DNA from 2 places in the Gilliamella sp. Pas-s27 genome. Region 1 is predicted to be linked to the other one. Evidence: riboswitches for the same ligand, from Rfam matches in the RefSeq annotation. Region 1 holds a riboswitch; the other holds the start of a gene.

The links. A riboswitch is a leader RNA that binds a small molecule or an ion and turns the genes downstream of it on or off. The one in region 1 is predicted to bind preQ1.
Region 2: it holds a riboswitch for preQ1, as region 1 does, so the genes downstream of both, queD (6-carboxytetrahydropterin synthase QueD) here and queF (preQ(1) synthase) in region 1, are expected to answer to the same signal.

Annotation. Positions count from the first base shown of each region.
Region 1 is NZ_WTEW01000012.1:64,351-70,587, reverse strand. Features, by position in the region: gene GQ589_RS06245 (7-cyano-7-deazaguanine/7-aminomethyl-7-deazaguanine transporter) at 348-1,028, opposite strand; gene queC (7-cyano-7-deazaguanine synthase QueC) at 1,076-1,732, opposite strand; gene queF (preQ(1) synthase) at 1,762-2,235, opposite strand; PreQ1 riboswitch class I at 2,239-2,283, opposite strand; gene GQ589_RS06230 (DUF1090 domain-containing protein) at 2,409-2,861, opposite strand; gene coaA (type I pantothenate kinase) at 2,878-3,813, opposite strand; gene yihI (Der GTPase-activating protein YihI) at 3,984-4,484, shown strand; gene hemN (oxygen-independent coproporphyrinogen III oxidase) at 4,784-6,154, shown strand.
Region 2 is NZ_WTEW01000023.1:8,512-14,748, reverse strand. Features, by position in the region: gene pssA (CDP-diacylglycerol--serine O-phosphatidyltransferase) at 1-1,354, shown strand, start outside; gene clpB (ATP-dependent chaperone ClpB) at 1,543-4,116, opposite strand; PreQ1 riboswitch class I at 4,399-4,444, shown strand; gene queD (6-carboxytetrahydropterin synthase QueD) at 4,448-4,870, shown strand; gene GQ589_RS09280 (7-carboxy-7-deazaguanine synthase QueE) at 4,872-5,486, shown strand; gene dusA (tRNA dihydrouridine(20/20a) synthase DusA) at 5,704-6,237, opposite strand, start outside.

The DNA.
Region 1 (6,237 bases):
AAAATAGTTATAGTACTTTACTTAAGAATAACTGTATTCGTTCATTTTGTGGATTTTTGAAAATCTGCTCTGGTGAATCTTGGACTTTGGGTGAATAGAATAATTACAGTGACTACGTTTGAGTGAGGAAATTACAGCGAATGCTTTTAGCAATTCACGCTTTAAGTTTTTTTGTAAATTGCTTTTGCTTTTTACTTTTTTATTAAAAAACAACGCAATTACCACTCAAAAATCGGTCAGGAAAGGTATTGATTTTATTGAAGTTTTTTTGATAGTCGAAAGCACCTCTTTTAACTAATATAAGGGGATTTCAATCCCCCTTAATAATAAAAAGCAGATGATAATAATCAGTTAGCTTTATAATCTGCCACTAATCTTTTTAAAATAAAATTCAAAATCACCCCATAAAGTGGTAAGAAGAATAATCCACAAATTAGAATTTTAAAACTATAGTCCATTAACGAAATTTCGGCCCAGTGGTTTGCCATAAATTCGTCACTACTTTGATAAAATGCAATAGCAAAAAAGACAACGGTATCAATAGCATTTCCAAAAATTGCCGATGCTGTTGGGGCAACCCACCATGATTTGTTTTTTCTTAAATAGTTAAAGACAGTAATATCCATCAATTGTCCAACTAAATAAGCAGCAAAGCTAGCTAATGCAATACGAAAGACAAAGCTATTAAATTCCGCTAATGCCGATAACCCAACCCAATGGGTTTCAAAAAATAATACCGAAATAGAGTATGAAAATAGCAAGGCTGGAATCATTACTACAAAGATAATCTTTCTTGCTAAACTTGCACCATAAATTCGAATGGTTAAATCGGTAGTTAAAAAGATAAACGGAAATGTAAAAGCTCCCCATGTGGTGTGAAAACCAAAAATATCAAACGGGATTTGGACTAAATAATTGCTTGAAGCAATAACTAAAATATGAAAAAAGGCCAACCAGTAAAGGGCTTTTTGTTGTTGTTTACGAGTAAAGTTTGTTTCTATCGATTCTGAATGAGTGTTCAAATACATCTTTTTTTCCTTTTTAATGGGGTGAGAGAACCCAGTTGTTCATTAATTTATCTAGTCTTAGCCATATATTCCTGTAAGCCCTTATCACGCAGTAGGCAACTAGGGCATTTACCACATCCCCCTTCTACACCGTAATAACAGGTGTGAGTATGTTTTTGAACATAATCAAGATAACCTAGTTTATCGGCCATTTCCCACGTTTGGGCTTTGGTTAAATACATCAGTGGCGTAATAAGATTAAAGGTATAATCCATAGCTAAATTCATCGATACATTCATTGATTTAATAAAGATATCGCGACAATCTGGGTACCCACTAAAATCGGTTTCGCAAACGCCAATAATAATGTCACAAATGCCTTGTTGCTTAGCATAACAGCCAGCTAAAAGTAAAAAGAGCATATTGCGCCCGTCAACAAAGGTGTTGGGGTAGTCGCCATTTTGAGCAGCTTTGATCTCTTGAGTGTTATCAATAAGCGCATTGTTAGTGGTTTGTTTAATTACTGATGTATCAATGACGGTTTGCTTTATACCTAAATCTTTGGCAATCCATTCGGCTTTTTCAAGCTCAATGGCGTGGCGTTGACCATAGTGAAAGCTGATTGCTTGGACGTTTTCACGCCCATAATCAGCAATGGCTTGTAGCAAGCAAGTGGTTGAGTCTTGCCCGCCCGAAAATATAACGAGTGCTTTGCGAGTTTGCATTAACGGTTCCTGTTTAGATAAATTATAGATTAGCGATTATCGACTTTTTCAGGATAAAGATCGTGATTAGCTAAACGGTTTAGTGCAATTTGTTCCCAATTAGTGCCAGTTTTACCATAGTTAGCATATGGATCGATTGAGATCCCACCGCGTGGTGTGAATTTGCCCCAAACTTCAATATATTTAGGATCCATTAGTTTAATCAAATCTTTCATAATGATATTAATGCAATCTTCGTGGTAATCACCATGATTCCGGAAGCTAAATAAGTAGAGTTTTAGCGATTTGCTTTCGACCATTTTGATATTAGGTACATACGAAATATAAATCGTTGCAAAATCAGGTTGTCCTGTTATTGGGCAAAGACTGGTAAATTCAGGACAGTTGAATTTAACAAAATAGTCGTTATTTGGGTGTTTATTGTCGAATGTTTCTAGTATTTCAGGACAATAGGTCGTTGGATAGCGAACGGACTGATCGCCTAATAGTGTAATTTTACTCATGCTGTTTCCTTAGTTTTTTAGCGTGGGAGGTTTACGAACCACGTAACAAGCCGCACACCATACTCTTTTTAAATAAAAAAGTCTAGTAAGGCTAAGATATTATGCAGAAGCCTAAATATCCCCCAACACTAGTCGCTAGTGATGGGGTTTATGATAAAAACATTATTGCAAAATCAGTGCGACACGCTGTTAGTTGACTTATTTTTTTCGATTTCTTTATAAAATTTAGCTAATTCAGCTTTGACTTCATTAAGTTCTTGCTTGGCATCGATTAATTTTGTTTGTTGTTTGGTCATTTTTTGTTTATTACCTTTTGTTTTTGCCTGCTCCAATTCGTGGGTTATTTGGGTAACTTTATCTGTTTTTTCTTGGACTCTTTTTTTGTATTTTTCTTCTAAATCATTATTTGAACAATGATTATTAATATCTTCTAATGCCTTTTGAAGACCTTCAACTTTGTGAGTGTTGGAGTGATTTTTGGCTTGTTCAATTTCGACTTCAATAGCCTGTTTTTTGCCTTCACAGGTTAGCCCTTCTACATGGTCATAGGCATTAGCACCAATTGAAAATAAAATAGCCAAAGTGGTTATGCTTAATTTAGTCGCTAATCGAATTACTGATTTCATATAGACTCCTATTAGTTTATTTTCTTAACTGAATCAAATCAACTTTATGATCTTTACCTTTAGTTAAAATTAAGCTTGCCCTTTCTTTGGTTGGTAGGATGTTTTCAATTAGATTTAATTCATTAATTTCACGCCAAAGGCGATTAGCAATATCGATCGCTTCTTGTTCTGGTAGCTGTGAATAATGGTTGAAATAAGAGTTAGGGTCACTAAAAGCGCCTGCTCTAAATTTTAAAAACCGGTTCACATACCAATCATGTAACAATGGTAATTCAGCATCAACATAAATTGAAAAATCAACATAGTCAGACACAAAAACACGGTTATTAGCTTGGGTATAATTTATGGTGCCTTGTAAGACATTTAATCCTTCAAGAATCAAAATATCAGGGCTATCAATAACAATTTCTTCCCCTTCAACAATGTCATAAACTAGATGAGAATAAACTGGCGCTTTGACTTTATCTTGTCCTGATTTGACATCAGCAACAAAATTAATGAGTTTTTTAATATCATAAGATTGTGGAAACCCTTTTTTATTCATAATACCACGTTCTTCAAGGTATTTATTGGGGTATAAAAAGCCATCAGTTGTCACCAATGCGACTTTGCGGTGTTCTGGCCAGCGAGTTAATAATGCTTGCAATACACGAGCAGTCGTACTTTTACCCACCGCAACACTACCAGCTATACCGATGATGTAAGGAATTTTTTGGCTTTTACCTAAAAATTTAGATAATACCGCCTGCCGACTAAAACTGTTACTGATATAATAATTTAATAATCTTGATAGAGGTAAATAAATTTCACTGACCTCATCGATTGATAAGTCTTCATTAATACCTTGTAAAGAGGTGATCTCTTCCGATGTTAGCGTCATAGGTACCGCATTACGCAAACCTGCCCATTCTTGGCGATTAAACTGCATATAAGGGCTTAAATGATTTTTCATTTTATTGTGTTCTCTAATTAAATCTAACTAATTTATTGCGCTCAGATTATACATGAATCTCTTTTTTTACAATCATAAATTATGCATAGTGTGTCTATCATAGCTATATTTTAGACTTACTGATAAAATATGCTTATTGATAAGTAACCCTAATATTAGACCGAGATTGTATGTTAAAAAATAAATCAAAACAAAAAGCGAAAAAGAGCCGTCAAGAGATTAATGAAGAGTCTCGTGAACTGAAGCGTAAACGTAAGCATAAGGGCTTGCCGAGCGGATCACGTTTTAATAATGGCGAATCCAACAAGAATAAAAACACGTCAAAAGTGGTAAAGGATCCGCGTATTGGTAGTAAAAAACCGATTTCTTTAATTGCTGAAGATTCTAGTAATAGAGTAAAACCAGTTAAGCAATCTAAACCCATTAAAATGGTTTTATCGCCACAACAAGAATTAGAACAATTAGAAAACGATCCAAAATTAGATATGTTACTTGATTTAGTCGAGCAAAATAGCAAACTAACTAAAGAGCAACAAGCTTATCTTGACAGCAAATTAAATCGAATCGACGAATTGATGCAAGAGCTTGGCTATACCGATGACGACTTTGATGAGCTTGAAGATCAAGACGAAAAGAAAGAAGATATTGTCAGTTTGTTAAAACGTAACTAATGATAAAATATAAAACCATCTGTAATAGTGTTTTTCAATATGGGCAAGATGCTAACTTTAACAACGGTTAAATATTTGCCCGCAATTCAAACCTGTAAATTAATAACCTAAAAGCGAGCCAACCATAATGCTAATGTTAATTATGTTAAGTTTATATTTTGGGTTATTAATTTGTACATTGTTATATTTAAATAAAACAAATCGCATTAAAATTAAAACTAAGATTAGAACTCAGCAAAAACCACTATTAAAACGACATAAAAATAACAACAACTATAGACTTAAACGGAAGTAATTAGATGAGCAATACGCAATTATGGGATCAAGCATTAATTGAAAAATATAACTATTCTGGTCCAAGATATACTTCTTACCCGACAGCACTTGAATTTAATGAAAATTTCAATGAGCAGGATTTTTTATCAGCAGCAACAGCTTATCCTACAAAGCCATTATCGCTTTATGTGCACATTCCGTTTTGCCATAAACTTTGTTATTTTTGTGGTTGTAATAAGCTCATCACTCGTCAAACGCAAAAAGTTACCAAATACCTTGATATTTTAGAGATTGAAATTGCCGAACGTGCAAAATTATTTAATAATCGCACAGTAACCCAGTTGCACTGGGGGGGGGGTACGCCAACATTTTTAACAAATGATGAAATATCTCGTTTAATAGCATCATTAAGAAAGCACTTTCATTTTGCTCATGACGCTGAGCTATCAATCGAAATCGACCCTCGTGAAATTACCCCCGAAACGATTGATCATTTAGCCCATGTTGGCTTTAATCGATTAAGTATGGGAATTCAAGATTTTAATGATGAAATACAAAACCTAATTAATCGAAAGCAGGATGAAAACTTAATCCGTGCACTAATTGAGCAAGCGCGTAAAAATCATTTTCATTCAATTAGTTTAGATCTTATTTATGGTTTACCCAAACAAACCGTTGCCAGTTTTACTGAAACATTAAATAAAGTCATTGCTATTTCGCCCGATCGGTTAAGTGTCTTTAATTACGCCCACTTGCCTAGCCGTTTTGCAGCACAACGTAAAATTAAAGATGATGATTTGCCTAATGCCAATCAAAAATTGCAAATTTTACAAACCAGTATTGAAAAACTCACTAATGCTGGTTACCAATTTATCGGTATGGATCATTTTGCTAAACCTACTGACGAATTGGCTATTGCCCAACAAGAAAATAAATTACATCGTAATTTTCAGGGATATACCACGCAAGGAGATGCCGATTTACTTGGGCTTGGGGTTTCTTCCATTAGTATGCTTGGTGATAGTTATGCACAGAATCAAAAGGATCTAAAACAGTATCAAAACCAAGTAGAAAATTTGGGTAATGCACTATGGAAAGGGTTTAATTTAAGTTTAGACGATAAGATCCGTCGTGATGTAATTAAACAACTTATCTGCCATTTTCATTTAGATAAAAATGTTATTGAACAGCAATACCAAATTCAATTTGATGATTATTTTGCTGAAGATTTAAAATTACTAGCGCCATTGCAAAAAGATGGCTTAGTCGCAATGAATAAGCAAGTGATTGCAGTCCAACCTAAAGGACATTTGCTAATACGCAACATTTGCATGTGCTTTGATATTTATATGCGGAAAATGGCACGGCAACAGCAGTTTTCTAGGGTTATTTGATTTGATTATCATTAAACATTACAATAATTAATTACTATTAAAGATTAACTTTTAAGTTAGCAACTTAGTATTTAATCATTAAG
Region 2 (6,237 bases), on a different contig from region 1:
GCGAATACCATTTATAAAATACAATCACCAAAAACATCTTGATGAATTAGCCAAAATTCAACAAAATGCAGATCAATACCAAATTATATATAATCCTAAAGCCTATCGACTGGCTTTACTCGAAAGCATAAAACAAGCTCAACATCGTATTTACATAGTTGCACTCTATCTAGAACAAGACGAAGCTGGCAAAGAAATTCTTAACGAACTATACCAAATCAAACAACAACGCCCAAACTTAGATATCAAAATATTTGTTGACTGGCACCGTGCACAACGTGGACGAATTGGCGAAGACAAAGCCCACACCAACGCCAACTATTACTACCAACTAAAGCAACAGCACCCAGAGATCGACATTCCGATTTATGGTGTTCCTGTAAACCGTCGCGAAGTACTTGGTGTATTGCATTTAAAAGGCTTTATTATTGATGATACGGTCATCTACAGTGGCGCAAGCATCAATAACGTCTACTTACACAAGCGTGAAAAATACCGTTACGACCGCTATCACTTTATCACTAATCCGCTATTAGCCGATAGCATGGTGCAATTTATCAACGACCACTTTATGCCGTATCAAGCTATACAGTTACTTAACACTGGCACACACAAAACACGCAAACAAATCAAATCCGAAATCAAAACCTTGCGCCAACACTTAATGGATGCCAACTACCAATATAACGGTAATGCCGACAACGACACCTTATCGGTTGCACCAATAATGGGGCTTGGGCGCAATAACTCGCTCAACAAAATCATTCATCACTTAATCAACATAACCGAACAAAAAATTACTTTTTGCACGCCGTATTTTAATTTACCTAATATCCTAGTACGCGACATTATTCGTCTGCTACGCAAAGGGCGTCAAGTTGAATTAATTATTGGCGATAAAGAAGCCAACGACTTCTACATCCCACCTGACCAACCCTTTAACATATCGGGTGGACTCCCTTATTTATACGAAATCAACTTAAGACACTTTATTGAACGCCTACAAAATTTTATCGATAAAGAACAACTGACCATAAGATTATGGAAAGACGAAGCGCAAACCTATCACCTAAAAGGTATCTGGGTGGATGACAAATGGGTACTCATAACGGGCAACAACCTAAATCCACGAGCATGGCGTCTTGACCTTGAAAACGGCATATTAGTGCATGATCCAAAACAAGAATTAAGTGACAAGTTCAACCAAGAACTGAACACCATCCGTCAAAAAACTACGTTGATAACGCATTTTCAACAAATCCAAGCGAGCCAGTTTTATCCAAGTCAGGTTCATAAGTTGATAAAGCGACTAAGTCGCATCAAGGTGGATAGGATTATTAAGCGGTTATTATAAAGATAGTAGGTAAAAGTGCAGTGGTGGTTGCGGGCGGTTTTTGGTTAAAAGCAGTTAGCAAAAAACTTCAATAAAATCAATACCTTTCCTGACCAACTTTTTTGGTCTGTGGTTTTATTTAGTATTGTTCGCCATTAGTTTGATGGCATAAAAAACCGACCGCTTAGGTCGGTTTGTTGTTTGATGTGTTATTGCTGTTTCGCTTCGATATTGTCGCCGACTAAATCCAGATGGATGGTTTTACCCGGAACTAATTTGCCTGACAATATTTGTTGCGCTAATGGATTTTCGATCTCTTGTTGTATTGCGCGTTTTAGTGGTCTTGCACCATAAATTGGGTCAAAGCCCACTTTGGCAAGATGTTCTAATGCCGCGTCAGAAATATCCATTTGGTAACCACGTTCATCTAAACGTTTTTCAACGTGTGCTAATTGAATTTTGGCAATCGCTTTGATGTTTTCTTGTCCAAGTGGATGGAACACGACGGTTTCATCAATTCGATTGATAAATTCTGGTCTAAAGTGTTTAGTGACAACAGTCATAACCAGCGCTTTCATTTCGTCATAACTTAGTTCTGCTTGACCTTGAATTAAATCAGAACCTAAGTTTGATGTCATGATGATAACCGTGTTACGGAAATCAACGGTACGGCCTTGCCCATCGGTTAAGCGTCCATCGTCTAACACCTGTAGTAAGATATTAAACACATCTGGGTGCGCTTTTTCAACTTCGTCAAGTAAAACGACCGAATAAGGGCGACGTCTTACCGCCTCAGTTAAATACCCCCCTTCTTCATAACCCACATAACCCGGAGGTGCACCAATTAAACGTGCGACTGAGTGCTTTTCCATAAATTCGGACATATCAATTCGCACCATAGCATCTTCGCTGTCAAACATAAAGTTAGCAAGCGATTTGCATAGTTCGGTTTTACCGACACCCGTTGGTCCTAAAAATAGGAATGATCCAATTGGTTTGTTCGGGTCTGACAACCCAGCACGACTACGTCGAATCGCATTAGCAACAGCAACAACGGCTTCTTGTTGCCCAATAACACGTTTGTGTAGCGCATCTTCCATATGTAATAGCTTGTCTTTTTCGCTTTCGAGCATTCTTGAAACAGGAATGCCTGTTGCTTTTGATAACACTTCAGCAATTTCGTTATCGGTGACTTTGTTACGCAATAACTTCATGGTTTTGCCTTCTAACTGCGTTGCCGAGGCGAGTTTTTTTTCAAGCTCTGGTATTTTGCCGTATTGTAATTCGGACATTTTACTGAGATCGCCTGCTCGGCGTGCTTGTTCTATTTCGGTGCGTGCCTTTTCTAACTCGGCTTTAATATTTTGCGTCCCCGAAACAGCGGCCTTTTCAGATTTCCATTCTTCTTCTAACGATGCGTATTCCTTTTCTTTTTCAGTCAGTTCTTCATTTAGCATTTCAAGACGTTTTTTACTGGCATCGTCAGACTCTTTTTTAAGCGCTTGTTGTTCCAATTTAAGTTGGATGATACGTCTTTCAAGGCGATCTAAAGACTCTGGTTTAGAGTCCATTTGCATACGAATGCTTGATGCGGCTTCATCAATAAGGTCTATCGCTTTGTCTGGTAGCATACGATCTGAGATATAACGATGCGACAAAGTTGCCGCCGCCACGATCGCAGGATCGGTAATTTGCACATGATGATGCAATTCGTAGCGTTCTTTTAATCCGCGCAAAATAGCAATCGTATTTTCTACTGTTGGTTCAGCAACGTAGACTTTTTGAAAGCGACGTTCTAACGCTGGATCTTTTTCAATATATTGGCGATATTCGTCAAGTGTAGTTGCCCCAACGCAATGTAATTCACCACGCGCTAACGCTGGTTTTAACATGTTACCTGCATCCATGGCGCCGTCGCTTTTACCTGCACCGACCATGGTGTGAATTTCGTCAATAAATAAAATGATGCGCCCTTCTTCTTTGGCTAAGTCTTTAAGTACCGCTTTTAAGCGTTCTTCAAATTCACCACGGTATTTTGCGCCCGCAATTAATGCGCCCATATCTAATGATAAGACACGTTTGTTACGCAAACCTTCAGGCACTTCGCGGTTAACTATACGTTGTGCAAGCCCCTCAACGATAGCGGTTTTACCTACACCCGGTTCACCAATAAGTACTGGGTTATTTTTGGTGCGGCGTTGTAATACTTGAATGGTACGGCGAATTTCTTCATCACGACCAATTACAGGATCTAACTTGCCTTGCTCTGCACGCTGAGTTAAATCGATGGTGTATTTTTTAAGTGCTCCTCGTTGATCTTCGGCATTAGGATCGTTCACGTTATCGCTTCCCCTTACTTGGTTGACTGCTTGGCTAAATTTGTCTTTATTGACGCCCGATTTTTTTAGGATATCCCCTAAGCTGCCTTTGTCTTCTAAAGCGGCGAGTATAAAGAGTTCTGACGAGATATAGCTATCGCCATTTTTTTGGGATAATTTGTCGCACAAATTCAAGACTCGAATAAATTCTTGTGATGGCAACACTTCGCCCCCAACACCTTGTACTTGTGGGAGTCGGTCAATCGCTTGCGTTAATTCTTGCTGTAAAATAGCTACATTAGCACCCGCTGCATTCAATAATGGCGCAACGCTACTACCATCTTGGTTGAGCATGGCTGATAGGACATGTACAGGCTCAATGTATTGATTGTCTTTACCTAATGCTAGCGATTGCGCATCAGCTAAAGCTTGTTGAAATTTGTTAGTAAGTTTATCTAACCTCATAGTTTATCTCCTGAGCAATAGATTTGGTTAAAATGCTTAACACATTTATACCATTTGCATTGATCACTAAATGAGTGTGGAAGAATAATTTTCAAGAGCAAATTAAGAATATTTTTTACACATTTTGTACAACACATCTTTGCTAGTTTATGCTTAAAAAAGCCAAAATAAAGAGCCTCAATACCCAATAATTGCCAATAAATATCACACTCAATAACATATCAAAGATGACAAATTGCTATTTATCGATTATAGTAGCCGCCTTTTATTTTGTTAGCTTATCTAACCGTGGTTCGTAACCCATCCCACGCAAAAAAACTAGGAATACAACATGTTCAAAATAGCCAAAGAATTTCAATTTGACGCCTGTCATATGTTAGATGGGCATAATAAAAAATGTCATAATCTGCACGGTCATACTTACCGTTTATTAGTCGAAGTCAGCGGTGATCTTATTGATAGCGGTTCAAGCCAAGATATGGTCATGGATTATGCCGATTTAAAGCAAATCGTTAAACAGCATATTGTTGATCCACTCGATCACGCTTACCTTTACAATCAAAATAATCCTAATGAGTGCCGTATTGCATCCTTACTGCAAGAGATGAATCGCAAAATATTTGCCTTTCCTTGCCGAACAACGGCCGAGGGAATGAGTCAATTTATTTTTGATCATCTGTCGCAATATTTGCCTGTTTCGATGATCAAATTATGGGAAACACCCACTTCGTATTGCGAATACCGTCGGAGTTAATATGATTGAGTTTCGTATTGTTGAAATCTTCGAATCTTTACAGGGCGAGGGTTATAATACTGGCATGCCTGCGGTTTTTATCCGTTTTGCTGGGTGCAATTTAAATTGTACTTGGTGCGATACTAATTTTCGTCAGTTTACCCGTTTTACATTAGACGCACTGCTTGCCAAAGTGAGCGGATACAATAGCAAAAACGTTATCATTACCGGCGGCGAGCCGACAATGGTCAAGGCACTACCAGAACTGTTACTACCATTAAAAGAGGCCGGCTATTTTATTGCTATTGAAAGCAATGGGCTTGGTAAGGTCAATCCACTCGTTGATTACATTGCACTTAGCCCTAAGTTTTGCTACCAAGCACGTTACCAAAAAATAGTTCAATCCACCGCTAACGAGGTGCGTATTGTTGCTGAAAATCACCCCGATTTTATCGATTTTTGCCAATATATCGAAACCCAAATCCACGCCAAACGCTATTACCTGTCACCGTGCGAAAAAGATGGCGCGTTTAATATGTTTGAAACCATTGAGCTATTGGGGAAAATCAACAAAGATCGCTTGGATAATAAATGGCTACTTAGTGTACAAAGTCATAAATTTGCCAGTATAGAATAGTAGATTAATATCAGATATTGATATTTAAAGCACGTTATAAATGGTCGGACGACTAACCATAAAACATTTAGCCAAATCAGTAACAGCTATTTTTTCTGATATAAGCACCCGATCTCTTGTCTGCGATAAGGCGTTAATTTTGTTTTTTTATGTATATTCATTACAGTCGTTTCTCAAATTACTGTAAACAACGCGAGGAATTCCTACATATGAATCATTATCGGATGAACGTTAAAGCCTGCTTAACCACTTCTATTCCCACACCTTTTTTATGAGCATTCTCACTCAAATAACGTCGCCATTTTTTTGCGCCTTTGCATCCATTAAATAACCCTAAAGTGTGACGCATAATGTGATTTAGTTGTGCCCCTTGCGTTAATTGTTGCTCAATATAGGGATAAAGCGCTCGAATTGCTGATTTTGGTTCAACTACTGGGGTATTTAACCCAAAAATTTGTGAATCAATTTGGGTTAGTAAAAGCGGATTTTGATAAGCTTCACGACCTACCATCACACCATCAACATGCTGTAAATGATATTTGATTTCATCAATAGTTTTAATACCACCATTAATCGCTATCATCAAATGGGGATAATCTTGTTTGAGTTTATAAACACGGTCATAGTCAAGTGGCGGCACTTCTCGATTTTCTTTTGGACTTAACCCTGATAACCAAGCTTTACGTGCATGCACAATAAACGTACTAGTATAAGGCATTACAGTTTCAATGAAGTGACATAAAAAATCATA